DNA from 2 places in the Cupriavidus sp. 30B13 genome. Region 2 is predicted to be linked to the other one. Evidence: predicted binding sites of a transcription regulator. Region 2 holds the regulator's gene; the other holds the start of a gene.
The links. The regulator sigma-54, encoded in region 2, starts transcription at its own class of promoters, with help from an activator protein. The targets are predictions, from matches to a motif close to TGGCANGNAANCTGCTTT.
Positions count from the first base shown of each region.

Region 1: the regulator sigma-54 is predicted to act here: its motif matches at 3,920-3,937, upstream of ACKI2N_RS33815 (collagen-like triple helix repeat-containing protein).

Region 1 covers NZ_CP188224.1:3,301,056-3,305,871, forward strand. The annotation lists gene cpaB (Flp pilus assembly protein CpaB) at 1-912, opposite strand, end outside; gene ACKI2N_RS33800 (TadE/TadG family type IV pilus assembly protein) at 1,013-1,477, opposite strand; gene ACKI2N_RS33805 (A24 family peptidase) at 1,564-2,070, opposite strand; gene ACKI2N_RS33810 (Flp family type IVb pilin) at 2,075-2,266, opposite strand; gene ACKI2N_RS33815 (collagen-like triple helix repeat-containing protein) at 2,608-3,783, opposite strand; gene ACKI2N_RS33820 (collagen-like triple helix repeat-containing protein) at 4,411-4,816, shown strand, end outside.
Region 2 covers NZ_CP188223.1:682,509-687,324, reverse strand. The annotation lists gene ACKI2N_RS03315 (KpsF/GutQ family sugar-phosphate isomerase) at 1-271, shown strand, start outside; gene lptC (LPS export ABC transporter periplasmic protein LptC) at 287-919, shown strand; gene lptA (lipopolysaccharide transport periplasmic protein LptA) at 1,013-1,660, shown strand; gene lptB (LPS export ABC transporter ATP-binding protein) at 1,707-2,495, shown strand; gene ACKI2N_RS03295 (RNA polymerase factor sigma-54) at 2,619-4,094, shown strand; gene hpf (ribosome hibernation-promoting factor, HPF/YfiA family) at 4,144-4,494, shown strand.

The DNA.
Region 1 (4,816 bases), on a different replicon from region 2:
GCTGCTCGCCACGCGGGGCCGCTGCGCCGGCACGGCAGGCGCTGCCACCGGGGCCGGCCTGAGCGCGGCCTGCTCGTGCCGGACAGCGCCGGACGCCACGCCGGTGAGGCTTGCCAGCGCCACGCCGGCCGCGGCACGGTCGGAAGCCGTAAGCACGGCCGGCGCGCCGCCGGACGGCAGCCTGGCCTGCAGCATGGACGGCGGCTCGGAGAACAGGTTCTCGGTCGGCACGCTGCCGTCTTCCGGATTGCGCAGCGCCAGCAGCAGGCGCCCGGTCTGCTGCCCCAGCGCCAGCTTGCCGACGTCGGCCACGGGCACCGCCAGCACGGCGGTCTTGGCGCCCTCGCGGCGCGTCATCATCTGATCCGGCGCGGGCTTGGCAGCCTCGACCACGGTGCCCGCGCCGTAGGCCAGCACGCGCAGGCGCGCCAGCAGCATGCGCGCCTGGCTGCCGTCGATTTCCTGGCCATCGCGGCGGAACACCGCGAACACGTCGACGAAGTCGCCGGGCTGCACCTGGTTGCCCACGCCGATCACCTCATCGACGGCGACGGCCACCGCGCGCTCGCCCTCCTTTACCTGCGAAGCGAGGCCGGCGAGCAACTGGCTTTCGAGCACGGGCACGTTCGCGCCGATGCCGACCAGCGGAATCTGCCCGGCCACGCGCGCCACGTCGGTGTAGGCGCCGGCCGGGTTGATCGGCAACTGCTCCACCTTGAGCGCGTCCGCGGGAACGGGCTTGCCTGCTTCGATCGGCTTGACGGTGACCACCACGGGATGCAGCTCGGCGGTGGCGGCCACCGGCTCGGCCGGCTTGGCCGGCGTGCGCGCCACGCGCCATGCCAGCAACGCCAGCAGCGCCGCGAGGACGAGCAGCGCGATGGCGAGCACGCGAATCTGTTTGCTGGTCATGTGGGGTCTCTGGTTGACGTAAATGAAGCGCTACTCCACTGCGAACCGGCACGCGATGCCGTTAGGGGGCGCCATGTATGTATTGAGTTCATATTCGCATTCATGTGTCAGGCGATAGTTGCACCGTCGCACTGCCGGTAAGCGTGGCGGGGATGGGCACCCCCGGCATTACCGGAAGAATGGAATTGGAAGGCAGATTCAAGGTGACCCTGACGCAAACCGATCCCCCTGGATTGGCGCAGGAGATCACTTTTGCAATGTCGGATGTGGAAATAGAGTTGCGAATCGATGTGGGCAACATGGCAAGTGCTGTTGCAGAAGCCGCCCCCACTCTCAATGACTGCGTCGCCGCTGCATTGTTGCCGGCGGCACCGCTTGGATAACGCAGGGCCGCTCGCGCGCCTTCCTCGGCCGCCAGCGTGAGCATCTGCTGCAAGGCCAGCACCATGCCGAAATAGACGATACCCATCACTATCGCCAACAGTATAGGCAACAGGATGGCGAATTCGAGCGCTGCCGCACCGGAAGACCGCGTCGGTTCGGCGTAGATTCCCCGCAATAACATACTTCACCCGGTTGTCTTTTACTTTTTGCGCCGACCGGTGGCGCGAACGCATGGCGGCGGCCAAGTAACCGCCATCCGCACGGCGACTACCTTCCCGACACCATCCAGATCAGCAGGCCGATCGCAAGATAAGCGGCATAGGGAATCCCGCGTGCTCCGGCGGTCCGCCGAGTCGAGCTAAGTGTCTTCGCACCGACTGGCAGTTGCAGTAGATTCATGACATGGTCTCGCCATATGGCCCAGCCTGCAGTGGCTTGGACACGTACCGCCAAGGCATGCACCAAAGCCAGCACGTTACCAACCACCCACACCGTCACCAGCCCTAATGGGCCGGTGATGAGGCCTGTCACTGCGAAAAACTTGACGTCACCTGCGCCCATCATCCCAAGTGCGTAGACGGGCAGCATGACAAGAAATCCGAGTACGAAGCCGAGCAGGTGTGACAGTAGGCCGGAATCCGGAACGTGCCCGAACAGCAACACCAAGCCGACGGCCACAAGGGTGGCAGCCAGCACAGCATTGGGTACTTTCCGGAAAGCTAAGTCGGACCAGATCGTCGCCGCGCAGAACAGCACGGCAATTACGCCGATCACTTAGCTACCCGTTCCCGCCTGTGGCAAGAATAGAAGTGACTTTGTTACTCAAACGAGTAAAGAGTTGACCGATATCGGTGCCGAGTTGGCCTGCTGAGACGACGAGTGCCAATGAAATCAACCCCACAATCAACCCGTACTCAATTGCGGTAGCACCCCGTTCGTCCCTGATGAAGCGCGCCAAAGCCTTTTTCATGATGTCACTCCGTATTGTTTATATCGTTACCCAGCGTCCGCTTACCCCTCCGACGCCGCCGGGCTCTCGTGGCCTGGCTAGTATCGAGCAGTAACACTGGTGAGAGAATTTATAGATCAAAGCCATGTATCAACCATACCCCCCCTTGGAGTTATAGTTGTCTCAGCTTAATGGCTGACGCCCGTTTGAAAACAGCCGGTTTTTAAAGAGCGGAACCACTAATTGCGCCGGATGCCACACCCGTTCGGGTGAGCCGTTCCGGCGCCATGGTGTAAAAGGATGCGCAGCCGCGGGGTAAGGACGACTGCGCACCGTAAAGACAGAATTAAATAAAACTTTTATCAGTGTGAAGTCAGGCCGCCGAGCAAATTCGGCAAACCGGGCAAAGCGCCGCCGGTTCCGGTATTTCCGGTAGCGCCCGTTGCCGTATTGCGCAGGCCGCCAAGCAATCCGGTGACAGGCGCAAGCAGGCCGGTCACCGGCGCGAGGGCACCCGCGGCGCCGTTGCCGCCGCCGGAGCCGCCGGCCACCTGGCCGACGATCGGGAGGTTGCCGAGCAGGCCGCCGAGCGGATTGCCGCTGCCGCCACCGGCAGCCCCGCCGAGGCCCGGCAGGTTGAGCAAGCCGCCGAGCGGGTTGGCAGCGCCGCCGGAGCCGGGGCCGTTGACGACGCCGCCGGCCGCGGCAACGGTCTTGCCGGCTTCGGTCACGACACCGCCGAGGCTGGACACGATCGGTGCGTGGGTATTGGTGATCAGGCTGCCACCGCTGGCCACCGAGTTGCCGAGCGTGGCCAGCAGGTTGCTGAGCGGGCCGCCGACGCCGGTAGCGCCGCCGGCCATCTGCGTGGCGTCGGTGAGCTGCGTGGTCAGCGGCACGATGGCCTTGCTCACGCTGCCCGTCACCTGCGCGACGGGACCGGTCGACAGGGCCTGGCCGAGCGTGCCGCCGGCCATCGTCACCACGCCGCCGACCTGGTTGACCAGCCCGCCCACCGGCGTGGTCACCGCACCCAGCGGCGCAAGCGGGCCGGTGCCCAGGCTGCTCACCAGGTCGCCCGCGCTCGATACCGTGACGCCCGCCTTCTGCACGACGTTGCCGGTGCTCGCCACCGTCACGCCGAGCGGGTCCGCAACCGCGCCCATCTTGCCCAGCCCGTCGCGCACGCCCACGCCAAGCGCGCCGACCGTGTCGCCGGCATTCACCACCACGCCGCCGAGACTGTTGCGCGTGGCCTCCGGCACCAACGGCAGCGGCGCGTTCTGGATCTGCTTGCCGATATCGCTCACCGCGTTGCCCGCGGCGATGACCGTGTTGCCCACGCCTTCGGTGACCTTCGCCGTGGGCGTGGTGTCCGTGCTGGCGGGCGTGGTCGGGGTGGTGGGCACCGTGGGCGTGGTCGGTGCGGCGGGGCTGGCGCCGCTGCCGGACCCGCCGGAGGAACAGCCGGCCAGCAGCATGAGTGCGGCAGCACAGGCAAGAGTCACGGCCGACATCGGGGCGTATTGCGCTTTCATGGGAATCTCCTGGTCTTCCTCGTGGAAGGTTGTTCTGGCGGTTGTTCTGCGAACGGCTTTCTGATTGGCTCGGGGACGATGCTCACGGCGCCCGGCGTCGTTGCTGCGCGATGCGCGGTGCTTGTCGGATGCCATTACCGCAAGCTGCGTGCCACCCGCGCGGCACACCTCGGGCCGGCGCCGCGGGGCAGCCGCGTGGGCCGCCGCAAACCGTTGCGGCATGCGGCTCGGCGCGCCGCCGGCAGGCAGCGCGCCACGCGCCGGGGCGTTGCGGCCGCGCGGCCGCAGCGTGTTACGTGCTACGTAACGTGTTCCCTCGCGATGTTTCCCGCGCCGGCATCCCTTCGTTTTTCCGCGCGGCGCCCGCAGGCCGGCGTTGTTCCTCGCGCGGGCCGCCGCGTTACGTAACGCGTAACGCGGGAAGGCCTCGCACGGCGTCCATGTCTGGTCCTTTTCCGGCCATGTCTCATCCTCGCCAAACCCATGCGTGGCAAGGCCTGGAGAGATTCCGGAGGGCACCGCGCGGGCATGCCGGCACGCTCTGGCACACCCTTTGCGCAATGGAGTGCCAACACGGCGAGCCAAAGCGCCCCGTGATTTAAACGACGGGAAAAAAGGAAAAAGGTCATGCGTACTCAACAGGTCATCGTCACCGCCCTGCTCGGCACCCTGCTGGCACTCGGCGGCTGCGCCAGCGGCAGCGGTACGACTTCGATGGACACCGGCAGCGGCGCGGGCAACAACGCCGGCGCGGGCGGCGGAAACAACGGCGGGAATAACGGAGGCAACAACGGCGGCAATAACGGCGGCAATAACGGCGGCAATAACGGCGGGAACAACGGTGGGAACAATGGCGGCAACAACGGAGGCAATAACGGTGGCAATAACGGTGGCGACAATGGCGGCGGTACCACGCCCGCCGCGCTGACGCCGACCAGCCAAGTCGTCAAGCAGGTCGGCAACGTGGTGACCACCACCGGCAATGTCGTGAGCGACCTCGGCACGCAGATCAAGAACACCAACCTGCCGATCC
Region 2 (4,816 bases):
CGCCGTGGTGGACCCGGATGACCGCCTGATCGGCGTGTTCACCGACGGCGACCTGCGCCGCCTGCTGGAGACGCCGCGCGACTGGAAGACCGTGCCGATCAGCGAGGTCATGCACCGCGCGCCGCACGCCGTGGGCCCGGACCAGCTGGCCGTCGAGGCGGTGCAGGTGATGGAAGCCAACCGCATCAACCAGATGCTGGTGGTCGACGCCGACCGCCGCCTGGTGGGCGCGCTCCACATCCACGACCTGACCCGCGCCAAGGTCATCTGAGGCCGGCCACGACACATGCGGGATTTCCTGTCCTCCCTTAGCCGGCTCGGAATGCGGCTGCTGCCCCTGCTGCTGATGGCGCTGGTGGCGGGCAGCACGTTCTGGCTGGTGCAGGTCAATTCGCCGCACGAAGCCCCCGCCGGGCCGGTCGGCACCAAGCACGAGCCGGATTACTACATGATCCGCTTTTCCGCCACGGAACTCGCCGAGGACGGAAACACCAAGATGCGCTTCACCGGCGACAAGATGATCCACTTCGCGGACGACCAGACCTACGAAGTGACGAAGCCGGCCATGCGCGCCTATGAGATCGACCGCCCGCCGGTGACCGGCCACGCCGACCGCGGCACCATGAACGCCGAAGGCTCGGTGGTGGACCTGTTCGGCCACGCCCTGATCGTGCGCGCGCAGGGACCCGATCCGGCCAAGGACCCGCCCATGACGGCCGCCTCCGAATATTTCCAGGTGCTGGTCAACGACGATATCGTCAAGACCGACAAGCCCGTCAAGCTCACGCGCGGCCCCTCCGTGATGACCGCCAACGGCCTCGTCTTCAACAACGTCACCCGCGAAGTACAATTGCTGGGTAACGTACACGGCACCATCATCACGGTACCGCCGCCGGCCAGCCCCGCGGCGAAGCCCTGAACGAAGCCTGACGTGGGCCCCATCCGGAAACCGCCAGAGAAACGAAGCCGCCCGCGGGCCCTAGCCGTCCGCGCCAACCGCCACCACGCCAATATGAATCCATTCCTGACGACATCGTCCTGTCGCCGCAGCAGCACGGCTGCCCTGATGACGGCCGCGGCCGTCCTCGGCCTGGCGCTGGCCGCGCCGGCCAGCGCCGAGAAGGCCGACCGCGACAAGCCGCTGGTGCTGGAGGCCGACAATGCCAGCTACGACGACGTCAAGCAGGTGTACGTACTGACCGGCAACGTGGTGCTGACCAAGGGCACCATGGTGCTGAAGTCGGATGCGGCGGAAGTGCGCACCGACCCCGAGGGCTACCAGTACGCGGTGGCCACCTCCAAGAGCGGCAAGCAGGCCTATATCCGCCAGAAGCGCGACAACGTCGACGAATACATCGACGGCTGGGGCGACCGCATCGAGTCCGACGGCAAGCAGGACCTGTCCAAGCTGATCGGCCACGCCCGCATGGCGCGCCTGGCCGGCGCCAAGCTGATCGACGAGATCCGCGGCGCGGTGATCACCTACGACAGCCGCAACGAGTTCTACACGGCCACCGGCGGCACCGACAACGCCACCGCGGGCAGCCCGTCCGGACGCGTGCGCGCGGTGCTGTCGCCGCGCCAGGAGCAGCCCGCCAGCGGCGCCGCCGCCGCCAGCCCGCTGCCGCTCAAGCCGGCGTCGGCCCCCGCCGCCCCCTGACGCGGGCCGCCGCCGCGCCCCCCGACCCACGGATTCTCCCGCCTTCATGACCGCTACCCTGACCGAACCGTCGTCCCAGACCAACGTCCTGACCGAAAGCAGCACGCTCGTCGTGCGCCACCTGAAGAAACGCTACGGCTCGCGCACGGTGGTCAAGGACGTGTCGCTCGACGTGAAGAGCGGCGAGGTGGTGGGGCTGCTGGGCCCCAACGGCGCGGGCAAGACCACTTCGTTCTACATGATCGTCGGGCTGGTGGCGCTGGACGAGGGCGACATCGTGCTCGACGACAAGCACATCAGCGGGCTGGCCATCCACGAGCGCGCCCGCATGGGCCTGTCCTACCTGCCGCAGGAAGCGTCGGTGTTCCGCAAGCTCAACGTGCAGGAGAACATCCGCGCCGTGCTCGAACTGCAGATCCACGACGGCAAGCCGCTCGCCAAGGCCGAGATCGAGCGGCGCCTGGACACCTTGCTGGACGACCTGCAGATCGCCCACCTGCGCGACAACCCGGCGCTGTCGCTGTCGGGCGGCGAGCGCCGCCGCGTGGAAATCGCGCGCGCGCTGGCGTCGGCGCCGCGCTTCATCCTGCTCGACGAACCGTTCGCCGGCGTGGACCCGATCGCGGTGGGCGAGATCCAGCGCATCGTCAGCTTCCTCAAGGCGCGCAACATCGGCGTGCTGATCACCGATCACAACGTGCGCGAGACACTGGGCATCTGCGACCACGCGTATATCATCAGCGAAGGCACCGTGCTGGCGTCCGGCCAGCCGGAGGACATCATCGCCAACGAATCGGTGCGCAAGGTCTACCTGGGCGAGAACTTCCGCATGTAAGCGGTGCGGGGGCGTCCCCCGGAGCGGCTTTTATGCCGCCTGTCGTCCTGCAGACGATCACGGCGGCGCCAGCGATAGCAATTTCCGTTCCACCGGCACGGAAGTTGGGCATAAAATGGTCGCATGAAACCGTCGCTACAGCTCCGCCTCTCGCAACATCTCGCGCTTACGCCGCAACTCCAGCAGTCGATCCGGCTGCTGCAACTGTCCACGCTCGAACTGCAGCAGGAAGTGGAACAGGCCCTGACCGAGAATCCCCTGCTCGAACGCGAGAACGACTGGATCGAAAGCCCGCTGCGCGTGGCCGCCGACGGCTCGGTGAACCTGCAGAGCGCGCCCGCACCGGCGCCCGCCGACGGCCAGGGCACCAGCGAGAACCGCGCCGACGGCGCCCCGGAGGGCGACGACAGCTATTCCGACAGCGGCGAGGACTACGGCAACGACTGGAGCCTGGACGACTTCGCGCGCCGCCCGCAGGGCGACGAGGACGAGAAGACCCCGATGCAGTTGCGCGACGCCGAGCCCACGCTGCGCGAGCACCTGATGGAGCAGCTCGCCCCGCTGAAGATCTCCATGCGCGACAAGGGCCTGGCGATCTTCCTGGTCGAGTCGCTGGACGACGACGGCTACCTGAGCGCATCGCTCGAGGAAATCTGCAGCGAACTGCCCGAGGAACTCGAGTTCGAGATCGACGAGGTGCAGGCCATCCTCACCCTGCTGCAGAGCTTCGACCCCGCCGGCGTGGGCGCGCGCAACGCTGCCGAGTGCCTCGCGCTGCAGTTGCGCCGGCTCAAGCATCCCCAGCGCGAACTGGCCCTGACCATCGTCACCAGCCACCTCGAACTGCTGGCGGTGCGCGACTACACGCGCCTGAAGAAGGCACTGCAGGTGGACGAGGCCGATCTCAAGGCCGCCCACGAACTGATCCGCTCGCTCGCGCCCTATCCCGGGCACGCCTACAGCCGCCCGGAAGCGGACTTCGTGGTGCCCGATGTATTCGTGCGGAAAATAGGCGGCGGCTGGATCGCGCAGCTCAACCCGGATGTGATGCCGCGGCTACGCATCAACGACATGTACGCGCAGATCTTGCGCGGCGCAAAAGGCGACTCCGGCGCGGCCGGACTGCAGCAAAAGCTGCAGGAAGCGCGCTGGCTGATCAAGAATATCCAGCAGCGCTTCGACACCATATTGCGCGTCGCACAAGCGATTGTCGAACGTCAAAAGAACTTCTTCACCCACGGGGAAATTGCGATGCGCCCCTTGGTTTTGCGGGAGATTGCCGATACACTGGGTTTACACGAGTCCACCATCTCCCGGGTGACAACCAATAAATACATGGCAACGCCGATGGGGACTTTCGAGCTGAAGTACTTCTTCGGCAGTCACGTATCCACGGAAACCGGCGGCGCGGCCTCGTCAACGGCAATCAGGGCGTTGATCAAGCAACTCATAGGAGCCGAAGACCCCAGGAACCCCCTGTCGGACAGCAGGATCGCCGAACTGCTCGGCGAGCAAGGCTTCGTGGTGGCCCGACGAACCGTGGCCAAGTACCGCGAAGCGCTGAAAATCCCTGCCGTCAATCTCCGCAAGACTTTGTAGCCGAGCCGCACCGCCTGCCTGGTGTGGCTCTTTCAGAAGGAGAAACGCTATGAACTTCAAGATCAGTGGACACCACTTGGACATCACGCCTGCACTGCGTGAGTACGTGGAAACGAAACTGGAGCGTATCGTCAGGCATTTCGATCAAGTCATTGGCGTAAGTGTGCTGCTCTCTGTCGACAATACAAAAGAAAAGGACCGGCGGCAGTATGCGGAAATCAATCTACATCTCAAGGGCAAGGACATCTTTGTCGAAGCGCATCACGAAGACCTGTATGCCGCAATCGACGCACTGGTCGACAAGCTCGACCGGCAGGTGATTCGCCACAAGGATCGCGTGCAGAGCCACGACCGCGAGGCGGTCAAGTACCAGATGGCGGCATCGCAGATGCAGCAATGACCGTGCCTGGCGGCCCGCCAAGGGGGTCGCCGGAGTCAGTCCCTTGAAACCGGAACAAGCCGCGCCCGTTGCGCGGCTTTTTTGCGCCCGTTTTTGCGTCCGCGTTCCTGCCCGCTTTTGCGCCGCGGCGGCCCGGGCGGAATGATGCAGGGGGATTCCGCAACGCCCTGCAGCCGGTGTATGCTGTGCAATACATGAACGACAGCGCGGTTATTCTTGGCATGCGCGCGGCACCGCTTCCGCGCACGGGCTATTGCGATGCACAAGGCGGGGGCAGGCCTGCTCTATAATGGCCAGACGCCCGACACCGGCATGGGACAAC